One region of the Janibacter sp. CX7 genome, then DNA from elsewhere that is predicted to be linked to it. Evidence: predicted binding sites of a transcription regulator. Region 1 holds the regulator's gene; the other holds the start of a gene.
What was found. Region 1 encodes LexA, which represses DNA repair genes until DNA is damaged. Its sites were predicted from a motif close to TCGAACANNTGTTCGA; they were not measured.
Positions count from the first base shown of each region.

Region 2: a site for LexA is predicted at 2,684-2,699, ahead of NMQ01_RS06760 (DUF6504 family protein). Genes of this name have one in related genera too.

Region 1 covers NZ_CP101464.1:1,145,883-1,150,071, forward strand. Annotated here, with positions in the region: gene NMQ01_RS05625 (ABC transporter ATP-binding protein) at 1-390, shown strand, start outside; gene NMQ01_RS05630 (LysR family transcriptional regulator) at 320-1,234, opposite strand; gene NMQ01_RS05635 (NAD-dependent protein deacetylase) at 1,276-2,136, shown strand; gene lexA (transcriptional repressor LexA) at 2,111-2,860, opposite strand; gene NMQ01_RS05645 (LysM peptidoglycan-binding domain-containing protein) at 3,065-3,451, shown strand; gene nrdR (transcriptional regulator NrdR) at 3,736-4,189, shown strand, end outside.
Region 2 covers NZ_CP101464.1:1,379,628-1,383,816, reverse strand. Annotated here, with positions in the region: gene NMQ01_RS06770 (DNA polymerase III subunit alpha) at 1-1,838, opposite strand, end outside; gene NMQ01_RS06765 (SAV_6107 family HEPN domain-containing protein) at 1,835-2,344, opposite strand; gene NMQ01_RS06760 (DUF6504 family protein) at 2,351-2,668, opposite strand; gene NMQ01_RS06755 (polyprenyl synthetase family protein) at 2,830-3,915, shown strand; gene NMQ01_RS06750 (Rv2175c family DNA-binding protein) at 3,919-4,189, opposite strand, start outside.

The DNA.
Region 1 (4,189 bases):
GACCTCCCGGCGGAGGAGGGCACTTCGGCCCTGGCGGCAGTCGGTCTCGCGGAGCGGGTGGCTGCTCTCCCCGAGGGGGAGCGGACCTCCCTTCGTCGGGGTGGGGAGCCGCTCACCCGGCACGAGCGGGCCCGGCTGCACCTGGCGCGCGCCATGCTCGGCGAGCCGGCGCTGCTCCTGCTGGAGCACGTCGACGACGACCTGGGCACTCAGGGGAGAGCGCTGCTGCGCCGGCTGCTCGAGGACTACCCGGGCGTGGTGATCGTGGCCTCGGACCGGCCGCAGGAGATCCTCGCGCAGTGGCGCGACTGGACGGTGCCTACGCCGGCAGTGACGTCTCGGCCGCCGCGGTCAGCGCCTCGAGCGTCGTCGCCACTGCCGGCACCTTGAGCAGGTCCTCCGTCGTCACGACGTGGATCCGGCGCCGGGTCTGCGGGTCGAGGGGGCGGATGACGACGTCGTCGTTGGACGTCGCCGCCCGGATGAGGTCGGGGATCAGGGCGACGCCCAGACCGGCGGCGACGAAACCCTGGACGGCGACGTAGTCCTCGGTCTCGAAGGCGACCTTGGGCGCGAAGCCGGCGTCGTGGGCGATCTTGAGCAGGTGGCCCCGGCAGCGGGCGCAGCCGGCGATCCACTCGTCGTCGGTGAGGTCGGTCATCGAGACGACCTCGTGGTCGGCGAGCGGGTGGTGGCGCGGCAGGGCCACGCGCACCTCCTCGTCGAGCAGCGGGTGCACGACGAAGCCCTCGAGGTCCTCGCCCCGGGCCAGTTCGCTGCCGTCGTAGGAGAAGGCGACGGCGAGGTCGACCTCGCCGGCCCGCAGGGCCGCGAGCGACTCCGGCGGCTCGGCCTCGGTGAACTGCACGGACAGGTCGGGGTGCTCGGCGCGGACCGCCGCCAGGGCGCGGGGGACGAGCGTCACCGACGACGACGGGAAGGCCATGAGCCGCACCCGACCCGAGCGCAGCCCGGCGATCGCGGCGACCTCCTCCTCGGCGGCGTCGAGAGCGGCGAGCACGGGGGTGGCGTGGCGGGCGAGGACGGCGCCGGCCTCGGTGAGCCGAACGGAGCGACCGACCTTTTCGACGAGGACGGTGCCGGTGCGCTGCTCGAGGCGCTTGACCATCTGGGAGACCGCGGGCTGCGAGTAGCCGAGCGCGAGGGCAGCGGCGGTGAAGCTGCCCTCATCGGCGATGGCCCGCATCACGCGCAGCCCAGCGGCGTCGATCATGGGGCCCATCGTAGGTCGTCGCGCCGACCTAGGATCGAGGCATGCCAGACGACGTCGATCGGGTCGAGCAGATCGCGAGGGTGCTGCGCCATGGGCCGGCCCTCGTGCTCACCGGGGCCGGCATGTCGACCGAGAGCGGGATCCCCGACTACCGGGGCCCGGACGGGACGCGGCGAGTGACCCCGATGCACCTGTCGGAGTTCGTCGGGAGCAGCTCGGCGCGACAGCGCTACTGGGCGCGCAGCTTCGTCGGGTGGCGGCGGTTCCACGCGGCGCGGCCCAACGCCGCGCACCGTCTCGTGACCCGCCTGCAGGAGCTCGGGGCGGTGGGGCCGGTCATCACGCAGAACGTCGACGGCCTGCACCAGGCCGCCGGGACCCGCGACGTCGTCGAGCTGCACGGCAACCTCGTCGAGGTCGTCTGCCTGACCTGCGGGGCGCGCATCGACCGACCCACCCTCGATGCCCGGATGGCGGCGCAGAACCCCGGCTTCGACGTCGACAGCGACGAGATCCGGCCGGACGGCGACGTGCGGCTCGAGACCGTCGACGTCGAGCGCTTCGTCGCACCGGAGTGCGAGCGGTGCGGGACCGACATGCTCAAGCCGGACGTCGTCTTCTTCGGCGGAGCGGTCGCCAAGCCGCTCGTGCAGCACTGCTTCGACCTCGTCGACGCGGCGCCGAGCCTGCTCGTGCTCGGCAGCTCGCTGCAGGTGATGTCGGGGCTGCGCTTCGTGCGGCACGCCGCGAAGCGCGGGATCCCGGTCTCGCTCATCACCCGCGGTCCCACCCGCGGCGACGACCTCGTCGACCACCGCGTCGACGGGGAGCTGGGGGACTCCCTTCGCTCCCTCGTCGACCTCGCGGAGGTAGGCGTCAGAGACGCCGCAGCACCGCGGTGACCTTGCCGAGGATCGTCGCGTGGTCGCCGTCGATGGGGTCGAAGGCGGGGTTGTGGGGGAGCAGCCACACGTGGCCGTCCTTGCGCTTGAAGGTCTTGACCGTCGCCTCGTTGTCGAGCATCGCCGCGACGATGTCGCCGTTGTCCGCGCTCGGCTGCTGCCGCACGACGACCCAGTCGCCGTCGCAGATCGCGGCGTCGATCATCGAGTCACCGACGACCTTGAGCAGGAAGAGCGAGCCCTCGCCGACGATCTGCTTCGGCAGCGGGAAGACGTCGTCGACGACCTCCTCGGCGGTGATCGGGACGCCGGCGGCGATCTGACCCAGGACGGGCACGTAGCTCGCCTCGGGGCGCTCGTCGCCGGAGCCGGTCGGGTCGACGGGCTCGTCGTCGGGGCTCGCGCCGCCGCGCATGCCGGCCATGTCAGCGACCGACCCGGGGTCGGTCGGGGAGGGCTGGTCGTCGGGGGAGATGACCTCGATCGCGCGGGGGCGGTTGGGGTCGCGACGCAGGTAGCCCTTGCGCTCCAGGGAGGAGAGCTGGTGGGCGACCGAACTGGGGGAGGTGAGGCCCACGAGCTCGCCGATCTCGCGCAGGCTCGGCGGGTAGCCGCGGGTGGCGACGGCATTGCGGATCACCTCGAGCACCTTGCGCTGGCGCACGGTCAGCCCGTCGCCGGTGTCCCGCTGCGGGAGCTGGTGGATGTTGTCCTCGTCGCCCATCTCGACCCCTTCGTGCGTCCGCCGCGACACCGTTGTCGGTGGTCGCTGGTCAACTTCTCGCTGTGACCGACAGTAGGCCGATCGAACAGGCATTTCAAACATCTGTTCGAGCGTGTTGTTGATTTCCTTCGAACACCCGTGCTAGACATCGTACAGACGTTCTATCGAACACCGGTTCGACAGAGCCGCCACGAGGAGGACCGCATGACCGCTCTCACCGCCGCCCCCGCCCGCATCGACGTGCACCCGGCGCGCCCCGCGCGCTCGCGTCACCTCGTCTCCGTGCCCACCGGCGACGCCGTCCCGGAGCGTGCGACGACCTCCCTTCGCCTGACCCGTCGTGGGCGCCTGGCGATCACCGTGACCACCATGCTCGTCGCGAGCGTCGCCGGCGCCACGGTCGCCTTCGGCGGTCCGGCGACCACCCCGCAGCAGGTGACCGTCGAGCCGGGGCAGACCCTCGGGCAGATCGCCGAGGCCGAGCTCTCCCAGCTGCCCACCCGCGAGGCGGTCGCCCGCCTCCAGGTGACCAACGACCTGTCGACGAGCCACGTCCACGCGGGCCAGGTGCTCACCATCCCCGCGCCGTGAGGCGCCCCTGACACCCGGGCCCTTCGACCCGGCCCGGGCCAGCCATCGGCCGCCTCCGCAGCATGCGGGGGCGGCCGATGTGCCGTTCGTCGACGGTTCACGTGGGGGACTTGCGTCGAGGCTCACGGAGGGTTCTAATGGTCACTACATCTAGTGGTTACACGGTTGTCATTCGTCCACATCTAGTGCACAGGATGGGGCCAGTTCTCCACAGGTGATGGGGTTCCATCCCCAGACTCGTCCACCGCACCGTCCACAGGACGCACGAGCGAAGGGAGCACGGCGTGCACTGCCCGTTCTGCCGTCACACCGACTCCCGGGTCATCGACAGCCGCACGACGGAGGACGGCAGCGCCATCCGGCGCCGCCGTCAGTGCCCCGAGTGCAGCCGGCGCTTCACCACCCTGGAGAGCGCCAGCCTGACCGTCACCAAGCGCTCGGGTGCGGCCGAGCCCTTCAGCCGGGCCAAGGTGCTCGCCGGTGTCCGCAAGGCCTGCCAGGGCCGCCCGGTCACCGAGGACCAGCTCGCCATCCTCGCCCAGCGCGTGGAGGAGAGCATCCGCTCGCAGGGCAGCGCCGAGATCGACGCCCACGAGGTGGGCATGGCGATCCTGCCGCCGCTGCGCGAGCTCGACGAGGTCGCGTACCTGCGCTTCGCGTCGGTCTACCAGTCCTTCGACTCGCTCGAGGACTTCGAGACCGCCATCGAGCGCCTGCGCGCCGAGCACGCGACCGCCA
Region 2 (4,189 bases), 230 kb from region 1:
GACTGCATCCGGATGCCGAGGACGTCGAGCTTGAGCAGCCCGAGCGCCTCGACGTCGTCCTTGTCGAACTGGCTCATCGGGAAGCCCAGCCAGCTCGACTCGACCGGGGTGCGGTCGAGCAGCCCGCCGTCGGACAGGACCACCCCGCACGGGTGCAGGGCGATGTGCCGGGGCAGCCCGTCGAGCCGCTCGACGAGGTCGAAGAGCGTCGTGAGGCGCCCGCCGTCGAGGCTGCGGGTGCGCAGCTCGGGCAGCTCGGCCATCGCCGAACGCACGTCCTTGGCCCGGATGTGCGGGAAGGCCTTGGCGATCTCGTCGACCTCGGCCGGCGGCACGCCGAGCGCGGCGCCGACGTCGCGGATCGCGTGCCGCGCCTTGTAGGTGTCCATCATCGACACGCACGTCACCCGGTCGCGGCCGAAGCGCTGCAGGATCAGCTCATACATCTCGGTGCGGCGGGCCGACTCGACGTCGATGTCGATGTCGGGCAGCTCGGCCCGCAGCGGCGAGCAGAAGCGCTCCATGAGCAGGTCGTGCCGGATCGGGTCGATCGCGCTGATGCCGAGCAGGTGGTTGACCAGGCTGCCGGCGCCGGAGCCACGGGCGGCGACCCGCACCCCCGCGCCGGTGATGATGTCGACGACCTCGGCGACGGTGAGGAAGTAGGTCGGGTAGCCCAGCGCCTCGACGACGTCGAGCTCGTCGGCCAGACGCTCCTCCACCTGCCGCAGCACCGCCGGCGACGCGTCGGGGTAGCGCTCGCCGATGGCCGCCCGGCAGCGCTGCGCGAGCACCGCCTGCGGGTCCTCGTCGGGGCGCAGCCCGAGGACGCGCGCCTCGGGCAGGTGCACCCGGCCGATGCCGAGGTCGCGGCGGTCGTCGAGCGCGCACGCCATCGCCGTGCGGGCCGTCTCCTCGAGCAGCGCCGCGGCCCGCTGCCGGGGGCTGGCGCAGGCGAAGCCACCGGCACCCCCGCCGAGGACGGCCGCGACCCGCTCGGCGCGCGCGGCCATCGTCGCGTCGTCGGCGAGGTGCCCGGCCGTCGTCACCCGGTCGAGGTGGCGGGTGTCGAGGACGACGAGGCGGCGGGTCGCGTCGAGGACGTCGGCGGTCGCCGCGTCCTGCGGGTGCAGGTGCCGCACGGCGGCGGTGAGCACGGCCGGGACCCCGCAGGCATCGGCGAGCCCGAGCAGGTGGGCCGCGTGCCCGGTCGAGGCCGGTGTGCCCGGCGGGCCGCCGTGGTCGACGACCTCGATCGCCATGGCGCCCGGCGGCAGCAGCCGCTGCCAGGCGCGCAGCCGCTCGCGGGCGAGGTCGGGCCGGCGGGCGAGCAGCGCGGCGCCGACGTCGGAGGTCGGGCCGAGCAGGACGAGGAGCGGCGCGGGCTCGTCGGGTCCGGGCGAAGCGGCGTGCCGGGCGATCATCGCCGCGGTCGCCACGGCCTCGCCGCGCTCCCCCGTGAGGTGCACCTCGCTGACGAGCCGGCACAGCCGTGCCCAGCCGACCCCGTGCGGCACCCCGGCGCCGGCACCACGGGCGAGCACGGTGACCCGGGGGTGGCGCGGGTCGACCTGCGCACCGCCGCGCACCGGGGTGCGTCGGGCACCTGCCGGGGCCCGGCCCCCGCCGTCGACGGCGAGGTCGACCCCGAGCACCGGCGCGATGCCTGCGGCGGTCGCCGCCCGGACGAACCGCACCGCCCCGTAGAGCCCGTCGCGGTCGGTGAGGGCGAGCGCCGGCTGCCCGAGCTCCGCGGCCCGGGCCACGAGGTCCTCCGGTGTCGTCGTGCCATGACGAAGGGAGAAGCCCGACGCCACGTGCAGGTGGGCGAAGCTCACCCGGCCTCCCCCCTTCGCATGTCCTCGAGGTCGTGCGACGGGGGGATGGCGACGAGGTCGGCGGTGACCCGGACCGGGGGCAGCCCGAGGGTGCCCGCCGCGATCCGCACGAAGTCCTCGCCCTGGCGCAGCAGGTCGTCGACCTCGCGCACGCTCATCGGCCCGGCCGCCCCGACGCCGGGGCGGGCGCCGCCCTCGGGCAGGACGGTCGCGAAGAAGTCGGCCCACTCGGTCAGCTCGGGCGCGACCCGCGGCAGCAGGCGCCACACGTCGACCGGGCCACGGGTGGTCCCACCGGCGCCGTGCCCGGGCGACTCCGCCGGGGCGGGCCTCCCCCGGACGGTGAGGACCGCGGCGGCCGCCCGCAGCACGGCGAGCTTGGTGCCGGCGCTGCGCCCGGCGACGGTGCGGGCCATGTGCGCGGTCGCGAGACTCTCGCCGGCGGCGGCGAGCAGGTCGAGCGCGGCGTCGAGGCGCTCGGGGTGCAGGACGGGGACGGCAGCCATCGCGCCTCAGTCCTGGGTCCGCAGAAGGAGCCAGCCGGCCCCGCCCGACGTGCCGTCGCCGTCGACCCCGAGGTCGTAGACGCCCGGGCTGCTCGCGCGGCCCCGCTGGGCGCTCACCCGCCACACCTCACGGGCGAGCGGGACCTGCGCGAGCGCCCTCTCACCGGTCGAGCGCCACCACGCGTGCCGCTCCTGCCAGTGGTCGACGACCTCCGTCACCCGGTAGAGCCGCCCCCGCCACAGGAACTGCTCGGGGGCTGCGCCACCCGCCGGCTGCGGGTCGCCCACCCGCACCTCGATGGCCTCCTCGACGAGCCTGACCATGACCACTCCTTCTGCTCGAACACCTGTTCGAACAACAGTAGCCCGGGGTGCCGACACCCCGTCAACCCCGGCCACCCCGCCCGACGTAGGCTGGTCGCGACCCGGTGATCCGACCACGGACCACCGACACCCGCCCCGCCCCCTTCGTCACTGGAGCCCCCGTGCCGCACCCGCTGGACCGCGCCGACCTGCGCTCGCGCGTCCAGGCCCGCATCGACACCGAGCTCGACCGCTGGGGCGGCGAGCTCGCCGAGATCGGGCCCGACGTCGTCGACCTGACCACCCCCGTCCGTAGCCTGCTGCAGGGCGGCAAGCGGCTGCGCGCCGGCTTCGCCTACTGGGGCTGGCGGGCCGCCGGGCAGCCCGACGACGACGGGGCGATCACCCTCGCGGCGTCGATGGAGCTCTTCCAGGCCGCCGCGCTCATCCACGACGACGTCATGGACGACAGCGAGACCCGACGCGGCCAGCCGGCGCTGCACCGCGCCCTCGCCCGCTCCCACGCCGAGCGGGCCTGGCACGGCGACCCCGAGCGCTTCGGCACCGCCGGCGCGATCCTCGCCGGCAACCTCTGCCTCGGCTGGTGCGACGATCTCTACGCCGACAGCGGGCTGCCGACCGCGGCCCTCGCCGCCGCCCGTCCGGTCTTCGAGCGGATGCGCGGCCAGCTCATGGGAGGGCAGTTCCTCGACATCGTCACCTCGATGCGCCCGTGGCACGACCTCGCCGACGACGAGCGCATCGAGTGGGCCCGCAAGGTCATCCGCTACAAGAGCGCGAAGTACTCCATCGAGCACCCCCTGCTCATCGGTGCGACCGCCGGCGGCGCGAGCGCCGACGACCTCGCCGCCCTCTCCCGCTACGGCCTGGCGCTCGGCGAGGCCTTCCAGCTGCGCGACGACGTGCTCGGCGTCTTCGGCGACCCGGAGGTCACCGGCAAGCCCGCCGGCGACGACCTGCGCGAGGGCAAGCGCACCGTCCTCATCGCGCACACCCTCGCCGGTGGCGACGACGTCACCGCGACCCGGGTCGACCAGTGGCTCGGCGCGCCGGACCTGGGCACCGACGAGGTCGAGGCCTTCCGCGAGCTCATCGTCGCCACGGGTGCGCTCGACGCCGTCGAGCGCGACATCGCCGAGGGCGCACAGGTCGCACGCGATGCGCTCGAGCAGGCCACCGGCATCGCCGACGAGGCCCGCGAGGTGCTCGCCGAGCTCGTCGACGCGACGACGGCCCGCGCCACCTGAGGCCTAGGCCTCCTCCATCGCCCGGCGGCGCACCTCGGTCTTGAAGCCGGCGCGGATCGCCGCGATCGGGGTCGACCCACCGGGCAGCGTGTCGTCGTGGGCAAACATCCACTCGACGATCTCGTCGTCGGCGAAGGCATGGTCCGACAGGACGGTGAAGGTCCCCGCGAGCTCCGGCAGCGGCCCCTCCTCACCGAGGAAGTCGACCGGCACCGACAGCACCTTGCGCTCACCGCGACGCACCGCCACCAGCTGACGCTCCTCGAGCATGCGG